DNA from 4 places in the Bradyrhizobium sp. USDA 4449 genome. Region 2 is predicted to be linked to each of the others. Evidence: predicted binding sites of a transcription regulator. Region 2 holds the regulator's gene; each other region holds the start of a gene.
What was found. The regulator LexA, encoded in region 2, represses DNA repair genes until DNA is damaged. The targets are predictions, from matches to a motif close to TGTTCNNNNTGTGTTCNG.

Region 1: ACVIIW_RS19685 (DUF3072 domain-containing protein) is a predicted target of LexA. The motif match lies at 2,089-2,106, and genes of this name have one in related genera.
Region 3: uvrA (excinuclease ABC subunit UvrA) is a predicted target of LexA. The motif match lies at 2,322-2,339, and genes of this name have one in related genera.
Region 4: ACVIIW_RS15855 (nucleoid-associated protein) is a predicted target of LexA. The motif match lies at 2,191-2,208, and genes of this name have one in related genera.

What each region holds. Positions count from the first base shown of each region.
Region 1 covers NZ_JBSRYD010000001.1:4,224,758-4,228,338, forward strand. The annotation lists gene ACVIIW_RS19670 (Do family serine endopeptidase) at 1-852, shown strand, start outside; gene ACVIIW_RS19675 (hypothetical protein) at 1,124-1,486, shown strand; gene ACVIIW_RS19680 (DUF6496 domain-containing protein) at 1,494-1,787, opposite strand; gene ACVIIW_RS19685 (DUF3072 domain-containing protein) at 1,858-2,052, opposite strand; gene ACVIIW_RS19690 (hypothetical protein) at 2,168-2,389, shown strand; gene ACVIIW_RS19695 (hypothetical protein) at 2,424-2,633, shown strand; gene ACVIIW_RS19700 (hypothetical protein) at 2,669-2,869, shown strand; gene ACVIIW_RS19705 (hypothetical protein) at 2,922-3,155, opposite strand; gene ACVIIW_RS19710 (hypothetical protein) at 3,229-3,486, opposite strand.
Region 2 covers NZ_JBSRYD010000001.1:6,080,869-6,084,449, reverse strand. The annotation lists gene ACVIIW_RS28455 (ComEC/Rec2 family competence protein) at 1-508, shown strand, start outside; gene ACVIIW_RS28450 (hypothetical protein) at 519-953, opposite strand; gene ACVIIW_RS28445 (hypothetical protein) at 1,147-1,350, opposite strand; gene lexA (transcriptional repressor LexA) at 1,537-2,238, opposite strand; gene ACVIIW_RS28435 (molybdopterin molybdotransferase MoeA) at 2,415-3,581, opposite strand, start outside.
Region 3 covers NZ_JBSRYD010000001.1:5,972,739-5,976,319, reverse strand. The annotation lists gene uvrA (excinuclease ABC subunit UvrA) at 1-2,227, opposite strand, end outside; gene ACVIIW_RS27890 (outer membrane protein) at 2,494-3,240, opposite strand.
Region 4 covers NZ_JBSRYD010000001.1:3,359,680-3,363,260, forward strand. The annotation lists gene ACVIIW_RS15845 (hypothetical protein) at 1-490, opposite strand, end outside; gene ACVIIW_RS15850 (hypothetical protein) at 465-1,175, opposite strand; gene ACVIIW_RS15855 (nucleoid-associated protein) at 1,135-2,181, opposite strand; gene ACVIIW_RS15860 (Fic family protein) at 2,516-3,581, shown strand, end outside.

The DNA of each region.
Region 1 (3,581 bases), 1.9 Mb from region 2:
TCGGCCAGTGGCCGCGATATCGGCAACGGTCCTTACGACGACTTCATCCAGATCGATGCGCCGATCAACAAGGGCAATTCCGGCGGTCCGGCCTTCGACATGAACGGCAATGTGATCGGCGTGAACACTGCGATCTATTCGCCGTCGGGCGGCTCGGTCGGCATCGGTTTCGATATTCCGTCCGCGACTGCAAAGCTCGTCGTCGCCCAGCTGAAGGACAAGGGTGCGGTGACCCGCGGCTGGCTCGGCGTGCAGGTGCAGCCGGTGACCGCGGAGATCGCCGACAGCCTCGGCCTCAAGGCGGCGCGCGGTGCGATCGTCGACAACCCGCAGGATGGCAGCCCGGCGGCGAAGGCCGGCATCGAGGCGGGCGACGTCATCACCGCCGTCAACGGCACGGCGATCAAGGACTCGCGCGATCTCGCCCGCACCATCGCCGGGTTGGCGCCGGGCACATCGGTGAAGCTCGACGTCCTCCACAACGGCGACAGCAAGACCGTGACACTTGCGCTCGGCGAGCTGCCGAATGAACAACAGGCCAAAGCCGACGCGGGCAAAACGCAGCAGGCCCCCGGCACGCCGCGCCTCGGCCTCAGCCTGGCGCCGGCCGGCGAGGTTCAGGGTGCAGGCCAGAAGGGCGTCGTGGTCACCGAAGTCGACCCGCAGGGCCCGGCGGCACAGCATGGCATCCAGACCGGCGACGTCATTCTCAATGTCGGCGGCAAGGCGGTCGCCAATGTCGGCGACGTTCGCTCCGAACTGGCCCAGGCCAAATCGTCGGGCAAGCACAGCGTGCTGTTGCAGGTGAAGAACGCGGAGGCGACCCGCTTCGTCGCGGTGCCGCTCGCATAGCCTCGCGCTCTCGATGGCAAAGTCAAAAGGCGGCCTGTGGGCCGCCTTTTTCGTGCGCGCGCGAGATACCCACAGGGCACCGATAACATTCTCGTTAACGGCAGCAATGGTGACCGGTTCGCCCGAAAAAGCCGCGTTCGCAAGTCAGACTTCGGAATAGTGTGTTGTGCTTCGGCTGCAATGAAGCCGCCGAGGTGAATTGCAAGAGTGAAACGTCACGGCCGGCTGTTTTGTGGAACCGACCGGCGGTTCGCATTTGATCGGTGCCGACATGGATCGATTGAAGCTCTCGCTGAAGCTTGCGCTGATCGTAGCGCCGCTTGTGCTGTGGACCGGAAGCGCCTCGGGTCGCGATGACGGCCGCTTCACCGACTCGCCGCTCAAGCCCTGGTTCGACAGCCTGCGCAGCCATCTTGGTCCGTGCTGCTCCGATGCCGACGGCGTCGCTGTGGCCGACCCCGATTGGGAGTCCCACAATGGGCACTATCGAGTCCGTCTCGACGGGGAGTGGGTGGAGGTCCCCGATGAAGCCGTGATCACCGAGCCGAACCGCGCCGGTCGCACCATGGTGTGGCCGGTCAAGACTGTGTTCGGTGTTTCGATCCGCTGCTTCATGCCTGGCAGCATGATCTGACGCCGCGTCATCGCTTGCTGGATTTGCGCTTCGAGCTCTTCCTGGTCGTCTTTCTCTTGGTCGCCTTCTTGGACGTCTTCTTCTTGGACGTCTTCCGCTTCGACGCCTTCTTCGGGACCTTCTTGCCCTTCGCGCGCGCTTCGGACAAACCGATTGCGATCGCCTGCTTGCGGCTCTTCACGCGTCCGCCGCGACCGCCCGGTCCGCTCTTGGCGGTCCCCTTCTTGTAACGGCGCATTTCGCGCTCGACGTCGCTGCCGGCACTGCGTGAGTAGCGGCGCTTCTTTGCCTTGCGTGCCATCAACTCTCTCCCTTGGCCCAAGGAAAGAACCGTATTGCTGACGCAACGTTCCAACGGCGCGGGTCGCGCTTCAGAAGGAGTTCGCGAGTTCGATTTCCGCCTCCAGCACCTGGATGCGGCGCGCGGCTTCGGCAAAGGACAGAGCGCGATCGTACTGGGCTGGCTGATAGGCCTCTTCGCTGAGCCGTTTCAGCCGCAGCCCCTGGGCCCGGGTCATCTGATCCATGAGAAAAGCCTTGGCCTCATATTTACCGTGAACCTGCATGTCCGCTCTCCATCTCGAATTCGTGGCTTGACTATATGTTCTTATTTTGTTCTAACAAGCCATGGACAACCGGATTAATGAAATTCGACGCAAAATCAGGGCCTTGAGGCTTGAGATGGCCGATATCGAGGCGACCGTGCGCGATCTCGTCAATCGCGATCGAGACTGCACCGGACGGGTTCAGGCGCAGATGGATCTGCGCCGGAAAATCACTCTGCTGATCACCGAATGGAAAGCCGCAGGCGGCGGCGAGGTGTTGCCCGACAGCCGTGACCGGGTGCGCCTTCGTCCGCCGAAGAGCGAGAGCAAGGCGGCAAGCGTGGCTGCGCCGCGCTGAAGCAGACGATGCATGTGCTGGATGGAGGCTTGTGGTGGAGGAAGACTCGGACACCTACCGGATTCTGAAACTGCGCGCCGAGATCCTCGAATTGGGCTCCGCGATCCGGCAGTTGCAGCGCGAGGGCCTCGACGATGCTGCGGCCCAGATCCTGATCATGCGCAAGCGGGCCCGGCTTGACCACCTCGTGAAGACAGCCTCCGCCGGCGGCTGCCTTAACATCACTGACATCCGACGCAGCTAAAGCAGTCGCGCAACGCGACATGCTGGAGCTCGTCCATGCCGCATGCCGACATGACCGCCGCGCTGCAGGCGGTGCTCGATGAAGTCTGCGCGGACATTCCCCCGGGGGATACGACGTTGCGCGAGCGCGTCGCCGCGAGCTTGCGTGCAGCCGCGCGCGAGGATGATTGCTCGCTCGAGGATTTGAAACAGGTCGGCCGCCGCGCACTGACCCGCACGCCGACGATGTGGCGTTAAGGGACGTCCGGCCGGAAAGCCCCGCGTCACCGCGGGGCTCCTATTGCGGCGCTTACTTGCTCGTACCGTTCTGGGGCTTGGTCATGCTGCCGCCCTGGTCGCTGCCGGGGCCGGCGCCACCCTGGCCCGACGCGTCGGGAGCAACGTTCTTCTTCATGTTCGCTCCCGTCGTGGTCTGCGACATGGAGGAATGGTGCTTCTTGTGCGACTTGGCCTGCGCGGCGAACGGCGCGGCGGCGAGGCCGGTTGCCAGCATCACGGCAAGAGCGAGCTTGATCGTCTTCATGTGAAGGAACTCCCTGAGTTGAATTGACGCAGGCAGCCAACCGCTTTCGGTCGCAGGAGTTCCGAACAAAGTGTCAAGATTGCTTGTCCTCGCTGAGGATGAATACAATTCCCGTCAGCGCTGCGCCAATCGCAAACGTCGTCACCAGAGTCGCGGCAAAAACGAATGCCGCCGAACGCCCGCTCTGGTTCAGCAACTCGGCGACCGCAGGATTGGCCAGGATGAGCGCGAGCGTGAATGCAAGACCGAGTGCCGCGCCCATCATCGCGTGCGTCATCAACTTGATGATGCCGGTGGAAGAGATGAGGCTCGACGATTTTTTTGCGCGCATGGCTCTGCCGCTCGAACTGGCAGGCAAACGCGAGCGGCGATCGCGGGTTCCAGCCCCGTGAAAGAATTGTCACGACCCGCTTCATCCGGCGTTCA
Region 2 (3,581 bases):
CCAGAACGTCGCGGTGCGCGGCAAGGATGGGCAGCTGCATCTGATCAGGACGAAGAAGGACAATTTCCTTCTCAAGGAGTGGCTCGCGGCGGACGCCGACCCGCGCGATGCCGCCAGCGCTTCGCTCGGCGACGGCGTGTCGTGCGACGATGCCGGCTGCGTGACGCCGCTTGCCGACGGCCGCATGATTGCGCTGGCGCTGCGCATCGACGCGCTGGCCGACGATTGCAGCCGCGCAGCGCTGGTGGTGACGGCGAGGCCTGCGCCGCCCGATTGCGCTGCAATGGTGATCGATCGGCCGCGTCTGGCGAGCCAGGGCGCGCTTGCGCTGACACAGCGCGGTGACGGTTTTGCGGTTCAGCCGGTGAGAGCGAGGGGCGCAAACCGCTCCTGGTCGCCGGTGGCGCCCGGCGATGCAGATTTCGGCCAAACCCTCAAGCCACGGTCGGCAGCTCCGCGGACCAAAGACGCAACGCCGTCGGAGGCCGACCTTCAGGCCGAGGACTAGAATCGACGCTTCAGCCGATCGGCAGGCGTGGCGGCGTCGTGCGACTGTCGGCGGCCACTTGCGGCTTGTGCTCGCGCTCGCCGAGCGGCTGGGTCACGGGCAGTTGCAGCACGGTTGCGCGCTGGCCTTCGACGAGCTGCGTCACCAGCACGTATTTGCCATCGGGGAATTCGATCGCGTCGTGATGGCGATCGGGAATGTGCGGATCAACCTTGCCGAACTTGCCTACGCGGGAATTGATGGTGCGGGTCCAGATCCACCTGTTGTCGTAGCGGACGTTGTCGGCGAAGGCGAGCTCCGTTCCCGGAAGCAGGCAGACCGCGACCGACATGTCGGCTTCAGAGGCGAAGCCGCGCGTCGAGGTGCCGCGGAACGTTGTCGTGACGATCGTCTCGCCGACTTCTGCGGGACGCGTCGCGACGGCATGCAAGCTATAGTCACACATCGGGTGCTCCTCATCGGGGATAGCAACCCGCGCCTCTGTCCTGGAGGCGCCGGCCTCTATCAGAGTTGAAGCCTGCAAGACTCTGCTTGGTTGTAGGCAAATCTGCGGCTCCGATCCGCGAGCCGCAATCACATTATCTTTCCCGAACGGCTGGGAACAAAGCTTGCCTCCGTGCATTTGGGAGGCTTCGCGCTCAGCGTCCGGCCGGCGCGGACCAGCCGGAATATTGCCAGCCGGGCTGCGCCTGTTGCTCGATGGCGTTGCGGGCATCGCGGATCTGCGCGCTCGTCGCCTGCGGCACCTTGCCGAGGCGATGCTGCGCATGCGCAGCAAAGGCGTGCGATCCGGACGCTGTGATCAGCGTCATCGTGACGGTGCTCAGGATGATCTTGCCCATCATTCTCTCCTCAGTCTCCCTGGAGGCCCATCGAAGCGAGTGTGCTTCGTTGCGGCATGCCGGGGATGTAGGGCTGGAGAGGTGGCGGGATAATCTGTGCAGAACCAGAAAGTCTATCCAGCCGGAGCGGACAATCGTCCGCTCCAATCGTTGATCGCAGTCACCGATCGCGCGAGAACGTGGCGCTCAGTACTTGCGATAGAGACCGATCAGCTTGCCCTGGATCTTGACCCGGTTGGGGGGCAGGATGCGGACCTCATAGGCGGCATTCGCTGGCTCGAGCGCGATCGAGGCGCCGCGGCGACGGAAGCGCTTCAAGGTGGCTTCCTCGTCGTCGATCAGGGCGACGACGATGTCGCCAGTGTCGCAGCTCTCGTTGCGCTGGATGAGGGCCATGTCGCCGTCGAGGATGCCGGCGTCCACCATGGAATCGCCGCGCACTTCGAGCGCATAGTGCTCGCCCGCGCCGAGCATGTCGGGCGGAACGCTGATAGTGTGGCTGCGGGTCTGCAAGGCTTCGATCGGCGTACCGGCCGCGATCCGGCCCATGACGGGCACCGCGACGGGACGCTCGCCCTCATCCGCCGGCGGGCTCGACGTCATGCGCACCTTGCCGAGGTTGCCCTCGATGACGCTCGGGGTGAAGCCGCGGCGACTGCCGGCGGCGGCCTGGAGCTCGGGCAGCTTGATCACCTCGATCGCGCGGGCGCGGTTGGGCAGACGGCGGATGAAGCCGCGCTCCTCGAGCGCAGTGATCAGGCGGTGGATGCCCGATTTCGAGCGCAGATCGAGCGCGTCCTTCATCTCGTCGAAGGAGGGCGGCACGCCGCTTTCCTTCAGCCGCTCGCTGATGAACCGCAGGAGCTCGTATTGTTTGCGCGTTAACATCTCGACCAAAATCCCCCTGGTGATGTCATTCAATTCCGAGACGCTGAATTCAGCCATAAGCCGCTACATGCTCGAAACAAATCATGAACGGACACTATATGTTCGATACATGTTCCGCAACTGCTTAATTTACCGTGAACGCGACCAAGTTCGCGGAACGCACGCGAACGAAGCGGTCAGACGGGCAGCCGCAGCACCTCGCAAGCGGTGCCTGCTTCGGCCTTCGGCGCGAACGGTGCGCGCACGAGAAGTGCCTGTGCCGCAGCCAGATTCGAAAGCAACGAGGAGTCCTGATGATCGACGGGAACGGCGACCAGCGTGCCGTCGTCACGCTCTGCCAGCCGCGCGCGCAGATAATCTTCGCGCTGATCGTTGGCGCCGACATCGCGGCCGAGCACGGCGCGCTCGCGGCGATGATGAACCGCCGAACGCCCCGACAGCGCGCGAATCAGCGGGACCAGAAACAGGAAAGCGCAAACGTAGGATGATACGGGATTGCCGGGCAGGCCGATCACGCGCATCGATCCCAGTTGCCCGTTCATCATGGGCTTGCCCGGTCGCATCGCGATCTTCCAGAACGCCATCGAGATACCTTCGTCCCTCAGTGCCTGTTGCACCAGATCGTGGTCGCCCACCGAGGCACCGCCGGTCGTGATCAGGATGTCGGCGCCGCTCTCGCGCGCGCGGCGGATGCCCGATGTGGTGGCGGCAAGCGTATCGGCCGCGACCCCGAGATCGATCGTGTCGGCACCTTCGCTGCGAGCCAGAGCATGAAGGGCATAGCCATTGGAATAGACGATCTGGCCGTGGCCGGGCGTCGAGCCCGGCATCACCAGCTCATCGCCGGTGGCGAGGATTGCGACCGTCGGCCGGCGGCGGACCGCGAGTTGCGGATGGTTCATCCCGGCGGCGAGTGCGAGGTCGCGCTCCGTGAGCCGCGTGCCGCTGCGCAGGAGCACGTCGCCCTCGCGGAAGTCGATGCCGGCCGGGCGGATGTGTCGTCCGGTGATGGCGGCTTCCTTGATCGTGATGCACTCGCCGTCGGCGACGGTGTCCTCCTGGATCACCACGGCATCCGCGTTATCGGGAACGACGCCACCGGTGAAGATCCGCACGGCTTCGCCGGCGCCGACCCTTCCAGCAAACGGCCGGCCGGCTGCGACTTCGCCGATCACCGTGAGCCGTGTGTCGACCTTGGCCGCATCGCCCGCACGCACGGCATAGCCATCCATCGCCGACATCGCCTCAGGCGGCTGCGTCCGCCGCGCCGCGACATCGCGCGCAAGCACGCGATGAAAGGCCCGATCGAGCGCAACTGTTTCCTCAGCCAGCGGCTCCGCTCC
Region 3 (3,581 bases), 110 kb from region 2:
AGGCGCCGGTGTAGGTTGCCGGGTTCGAACGCGGCGTGCGGCCGATCGGCGACTGGTCGATGTCGATGATCTTATCGATATGCTCGAGCCCCTCGATGCGGTCGTGCGGAGCTGCGCCTTCGCTGGCATTGTTCAACTTGCGGGCGATGGCCTTGTAGAGCGTGTCGATCAGCAGCGTCGACTTGCCGCCGCCGGAGACGCCGGTGACGGCGGTGAACAGGCCGAGCGGAATTTCGGCCGTGACATTCTTGAGGTTATTGCCGCGCGCGTTCACCACCTTGATGGTGCGGCGATGGTTCGGTGGCCGCCGCTCCGGCACCTCGACCTCGAGCTCGCCGGTGAGATATTTGCCGGTGAGCGATTTCGGGTTGCGCATGATCTCCGCGGGCGTGCCTTCGGCGATGATGTTGCCGCCGTGCATGCCGGCGCCCGGGCCGATGTCGAGCACGTGGTCGGCGAGCAGAATCGCGTCCTCGTCATGCTCGACCACGATCACGGTGTTGCCGAGGTCGCGCAGCCGCTTCAGGGTGTCGAGCAGGCGCGCATTGTCGCGCTGGTGCAGGCCGATCGACGGCTCGTCCAGCACGTAAAGTACGCCCGTCAACCCCGAGCCGATCTGCGAGGCCAGGCGGATGCGCTGGCTCTCGCCGCCGGACAGCGTGCCGGAGGAACGGGAGAGGGTGAGATAGTTGAGGCCGACGTCGAGCAGGAAGGTGAGGCGCTCGCGGATCTCCTTGAGGATGCGCCCGGCGATCTCGTTCTGCTGCGCGTTCAGCGTATCAGGCACGGTCTCGAACCATGCGCCGGCGCCTTTCACCGACAGCTCCGAGATCTCGCCGATGTGCTTGCCGCCGATCTTGACGCAGAGCGCCTCGGGCTTCAGCCGGAAACCATTGCAGGCGCCGCAGGGCACGTCGTGGAAATACTTTGCGAGTTCTTCCCGCGCCCACTCGCTCTCGGTTTCGCGGTAGCGGCGGTTGATGTTGGTGATGACGCCCTCGAACGGCTTCTTGGTGTCGTAGGAGCGCACCCCGTCCTCATAGGAGAACTTGATCTCGTCGTCGCCGGAGCCATGGAGGATCGCGTTCTGCGTCTTCTTGGGCAGATCCTTCCACTTGGTGGTGAGCGTGAACTTGTAGTGCTTGCCGAGTGCCGTCAGCGTCTGCACGTAATAGGGTGACGATGACTTGGCCCAAGGCGCGATCGCGCCCTTGCCGATGGCGATCTCCTTGTCGGGAATGACGAGGTCCTCGTCGACATGTTGCTCGACGCCGAGGCCGCCGCAGGCCGGGCAGGCACCATAGGGATTATTGAAGGAAAAGAGTCTGGGCTCGATCTCGGGGATCGTGAAGCCCGAGACAGGGCAGGCGAATTTTTCCGAGAACAGGATGCGCTCGGGTCCGCTCTTGTCGTGGATCTTTGCCGTCTTCTTTTTCTCTTCCGCCGGTGCTGCCGCCGGCGCGTCGGCGAACTCGACGACGGCGAGGCCCTCGGCGAGCTTCAGCGCGGTCTCAAAGCTTTCGGCAAGGCGCTGGCCGATATCGGCGCGCACCACGATGCGGTCGACCACGACGTCGATGTCATGCGGGAATTTCTTGTCGAGCGTGGGCGCTTCCGCCAGCTCGTAGAAAGTGCCGTCGATCTTGACGCGCTGAAAGCCCTTCTTGAGCCATTCGGCGAGTTCCTTGCGGTACTCGCCCTTACGGCCGCGCACGACGGGCGCCAGCAGATAGAGGCGGGTGCCTTCCGGCAGCGCCAGGACGCGGTCGACCATCTGCGAGACGGTCTGGCTTTCGATCGGAAGTCCCGTGGCCGGCGAATAGGGCACGCCGACGCGCGCCCAGAGCAGGCGCATATAGTCGTAGATCTCGGTGACCGTGCCCACGGTCGAGCGCGGATTCTTCGACGTCGTCTTCTGCTCGATCGAGATGGCCGGGGACAGGCCGTCGATCTGGTCGACGTCGGGCTTCTGCATCATCTCCAGGAACTGGCGGGCATAGGCCGACAGTGATTCGACGTAGCGGCGCTGGCCTTCCGCATAGATGGTGTCGAAGGCGAGCGAGGATTTGCCGGAGCCGGAGAGGCCGGTGAAAACCACGAGCTTGTCGCGGGGAATCTCGACGTCGATGTTCTTGAGGTTGTGCTCGCGCGCGCCACGGATCGTAATCGCGCGCAGGCTGGAGCCCGCGTTCTGCTGTTGGCGCTTCGCCTTGATCACTTCATCCATCCCGTTGCCCTCGAAGAATCCCATGAGCGAGCGACCGCGCCAACGTTCCGGCGCGCTTCGCCCGGAACCGGGATCGGCGCCAATGGGTATGTGAGCGAACGTAGGAAGAACGGGGAGGGATTTCCAGAGGGACTTGCGAATCGTCAACGGATTGTTGTGGCGCTGGCGGGACTTGGCAGCAGCTGATGGCAATTGCACCGAATGGAACAGCAAAAAGGCCGGCACGAGGCCGGCCTTTCGTGACGTTGTGACGTCGGTTGCGAGGATCAGTACTTCGCGACCACCGGGCCACCGAAGGTGTAGTTCAGGCGAACGGTGCCCATGTCCACATCCTGCTTGATGTTGTCGGCGCGGAAGGGCAGGCCGACCACCGTGAAGCTGTCGTTGTGCTTGCCCATGAACAGGTGGTTGTACTCAAAACCAACCGACCAGTTCGGCGCGAAGCCGAACTCGATGCCGGTGCCGATGGTGCCGCCCCAACGGGTGTCGCTCGCGTCGCCGACCGTGACACCGGCCAGAGTGCCGCTGAACTTGTTGTGGGTGACGGCCGCACCGCCCTTCACATACCAGAGGACGTTGTTCCAGGCGTAACCCACCTGGCCGGTGAAGAGGCCGATGGCGTCGATCTTGGTATTGTTCACCAGCGGGAAGAACGCGGCGGGCGAGCTGGTGTTCGAACCCTTCAGATCGGCCCAATCACCCTGCGCTTCGACGCCGAACACCCAGGCGGCGGACTGCCAGCGATAACCGATCTGACCACCGGCGAGAGCGCCGGTCGCATCATGGCAACCTTCGCTCGTCGTGGGGACAGTAGCGCCACCGACGCTGGTCGTGTCCCAGCAATTGTGGCTGGAGCCGCCACCAGCGTTGGCGCCAATGTAGAAGCCGCTCCAGTTGTAGATCGAAGCGATAGCTACCGGAGCCTTGGTGTAGGGGCGAGCCGCCAGATCGGCAGCCGAAGCGGCGCCAGTGAGGGCGAACAGAGCGGCCGAAGCCAACAAAACCTTTTTCATTTTCAACTTATCCCAGTCCCAGTTTCTGTTGTTGCCTTCCGTGCGTCGGAAGGGCAGCGGACGTCGTCCAACTGACGTCTTGCTTACACCACTGAAGCCGCAAGTTGTGTCTCTCAAAAGCCACAACAGGCGCAAAACGTGGCGTTTGCTGGAAGAAACAGCAAAAGGCCGGCGCGAGGCCGGCCTTCGATTCTCGAATGGATTCAGAGGGATCAGTGCTTTGGGGATCAGTACTTGATGACCGTATTTAGCGATTGCCGGGCTGCCGAAGCGGTAAGTGAGGCGGACGAGACCGATGTCGACATTGTGGCTGATCCGGTCGGTCTGGAATGCAACGCCAG
Region 4 (3,581 bases), 2.7 Mb from region 2:
CAACGAGAGCGATGACCAACACCGCATACACAACAAGCAGGACGCCGCGGGTCTCACGATAGTTTTTCATCGCTTGTTCGATCGGCGTTTCCGCGATTTCTTCCCGCTCGCGAACCGAGATGTAGCTATAAAGGCTCTGCATCCAGCTCCGCCGGGAAGAAGCCTGGCATTCGAAAAACGCCCCATTGATCCGCCACTGTAACGCGAATGACAAACCGACGAATATTGCGGCAGCAAAATAGAACAGGGAAGAGATGAGAGGACCAGGCGTCTTGGCCGCGTCACCCACGATCTTCAATATGAAAGGCGCCGCCGAGACGGCCAAGTCGCGCCAGAGTGTCGCCGCAAGATCCTGCGCTCGTTGTGCGACCTTTTGTGTTTCATCAACAACCGTTTTGCGGAGATCGGCCAGCGCCTTCAGAGTCTCGCGGCTCGACGATTGGACGTGAGCTTCATAGGCTGCCTTAGCCGCCTCGAGCGCTTGGTCCAATGTCGTGACAAGATCCTGCTGAGGACGGCTCGCCCGAGCCAACTCGCCGGAAAAGAGCAGGTGGCGTGCCTCGACATCCGTCCCCGCCTAACAATCTGCGCGCAGCCACCGTTTCCCATGATTGATACCCTGGCGATGAAGCTGCCGGTGCGGCCACCAGCATCCAGGGATTGAGATCGGTGACGACCTCACGATCCGGAACAAAGTCGCGTACATAGCGAGTGGGGTCGATGCGACCAAGCAGGGATTCCGGAGGCGGAACCGGCTGCGCCAAATCCCATGAAGCGACTTCCAGTCCTCGCGCGCGAAATGCCTGTGTGGAATTGAAATCGACGATCGCGAGACGGGGCAGGACAGACCGTTGCGTCAAATAATGTGGAATACTCGATTGGAAAATAAAGAAGGCGCAAGCTGGGGCGGCTGGCTTTCCAAGCGTGATCACGACCTCGCGTGTCGCATCGAAGACATCCGCCGTGACGAGATCGCCACCCAAGGCCGGATTATAAACTTGCAATGATGAGAACGGCGATGGGACTTCGTCGGCGAAGGCGAGCCAGGCCACCTGCGCACCGGCGGACGGCAGCCGCCCTCGCAACACAAGGGCGTCAACACGTTCGTCCGCCGAGGTGCCGTTCGCGACTAGCTCACGAACGCGTTCGAGCAGATGTGTTGAGCTCGAAGTCATCGAGTGTGATCTTGTCCTTGATGATGATCTCGCCCCTGTCGGGATTCACCGAAATTACGGACGGCGTCAAACCGACGGGGAAGGTAAGTTTGACCCCGCTTGCCGTCTCGACGCGGCGGTTTCTGGGCGCCTGAATCGCGTTCTTTTGGAGGACGAACGATTCTCCTGCCATTCCTTCACGTTTCAGCCTTGCCTTGAAGTCGGTCACGACCGGGCTGTCGTCGGGCAGCGGTCCGAAAATGCTTTTCAGCCAATTTTGAGCGCTTTCGCCGTCGACTGAACCACCTGACTGGCTGGCATCGAATAGGCGTTGCGCCAGATTTTTCATGGTGCCCTGCGGAAGGATGTCTTTGTGCTTGTAGGCAATGTTGCGCGTGACATCGACGATTGCCTTGGTCAGTTCCTCCTCCGTTCGCTGGCGCCGCACCAGCAAGAATCGCTCAAAATAAGCCGCAGGCCGCTGCGGATTCTGACGATCGACAACGCAGATTTCGTCGCCGTCTTTGCGCAGCTTGATGAGCGCGGCTTTCTGCAAAGCGTTGCGATTTTGAACAAAGGTCCGCTCGATTTCGCCGAAGGTCGGCCGGGGCTTTCCCGAACGTCCGCGGCTGATATCGTAGTCGTAGGTAAGAACCTTCTCGTCCTCGAATTTCAAAAGGGCAAACAGCCGGCCGCTCGAGCAGGATAGCGAGAAGATCAGGAAGGCGCCGACAGCCGTGCTGTCGTGAGCTTCATTGAACGCCGTTGCGAGCTTCTCGCTTTCCTCCTGGAAAGTTGCTTTATCCCGGCCGATCCGTGCGAGTTGCGCCCGCACCGGTGAGTCCGCCATGAATTCGTATCGATTTCCACTGTTGACCGATCCGGCACGGCCCAGGAAAAAGGGCGCGTGTTGGCCGGCATCGAAAGCCGTGAGCAGCTGCAAGTGTTCCTCTCCGGGGCCGACGATATGAAATACGCTCTGGTCAATGCGCAGGCTTTCGAACTCCTGCTCAGTAAGGGAGGCCATAAATCACCCTAGAACAAATGGAGAACGTTGGCAATCTGCGATTCTCTTCCAATTATGTCGCATCCCGTTAAGAATCCTGCACTTTTGTCAGAAATTCTACTTTTAATTGTGACAACGATGCAATTAGCGTATTGCGCGGTCGAACGCGGCGGCTCTTCGATTTGTTGAGGGTCTTCACTCGCCCAAGTCCGATGCCGCAATTCGGGTGACGTGAATATTTTTCGTAAAATTTAGCTTGCGGGAAGCTTTTTCATGGTGTGAGATCTAATTTCGGCCGGAAGGCGAGATGGCAAACGAAATTCACGGCCGAGAACGTTTTTCATGGATTGAGCCAATGCCGCTACAATTTTCAGGCCCTGTGAGCGTTTTTCATGATCGAAGGCTGCCAGAGTCCGCGACCCCCGCCGGCTACGCAGCACTAATTGACGCCTACCGGCTGTCCGTCCCGATACCACGCTTGCTTTCCGCCACCGGCACAAAGCACCGCATCCTCGAGCAAAGTGGATGGCGCATCTACACGCCACGTCATGCGCCGGACGTCAGCCTCGAGGGACATCTCACCTTCGCACTCAAGAACGAAGGACTAGACCTTGCCATCCTGAAGCGACTCTTCCTCACCGTGAAGGAGGACGAGATTGCAGACCTTGTGAAGCAGAAGCCGACCGGACTCTACACGCGCCGCATCTGGTTTCTCTATGAATGGTTGTTGGGGCGTGAGCTTAATCTGCCCACAGCAGACAAGGTCTCCTATGTCGACGCCGTCGATACCGAACTCCAGTATGCGAGTTCTGGGCAGAATTCGGTACGGCATCGCGTCCGTAATAATCTGCCAGGCACATCGGACTTCTGCCCGCTCGTTTTCAAGACCCAAGTGCTGACGGAATTTGTTGCACAGGACCTCAAGGAGCGCGCCCGCGTCGTGGTGAGCCAGGTCCCGAAGGATCTGCTCGCGCGAACCGCCGCCTTCCTTCTCCTCAAGGACTCGAAGTCGAGTTACGTCATCGAAGGAGAAAGACCGCCACAGGATCGCATCCAGCGGTGGGGCAAGGTCATCGGCGAAGCAGGACGGGCGCCGCTCGACGAGGCGGAGTTTCTGCGCCTGCAGCGGATCGTCATCGGTGATGAGCGCTTCGTAAAGCTCGGCTTCCGCAACGAAGGTGGCTTTGTCGGCGAGCATGACCGCGAGACGCAAAGACCCATTCCGGATCATATCAGCGCACGCCACGAAGATATTGCCCCCCTCGTGCGCGGATTGATCGCCTTCGATCAGGCGGCGGAAAATGAGCTTGATCCTGTCATCGCCGCCGCCGTGCTGGCTTTCGGATTTGTCTACGTTCACCCATTCGAGGATGGCAATGGCCGCATTCACCGATACCTGATGCACCATGTTCTGGGACGGC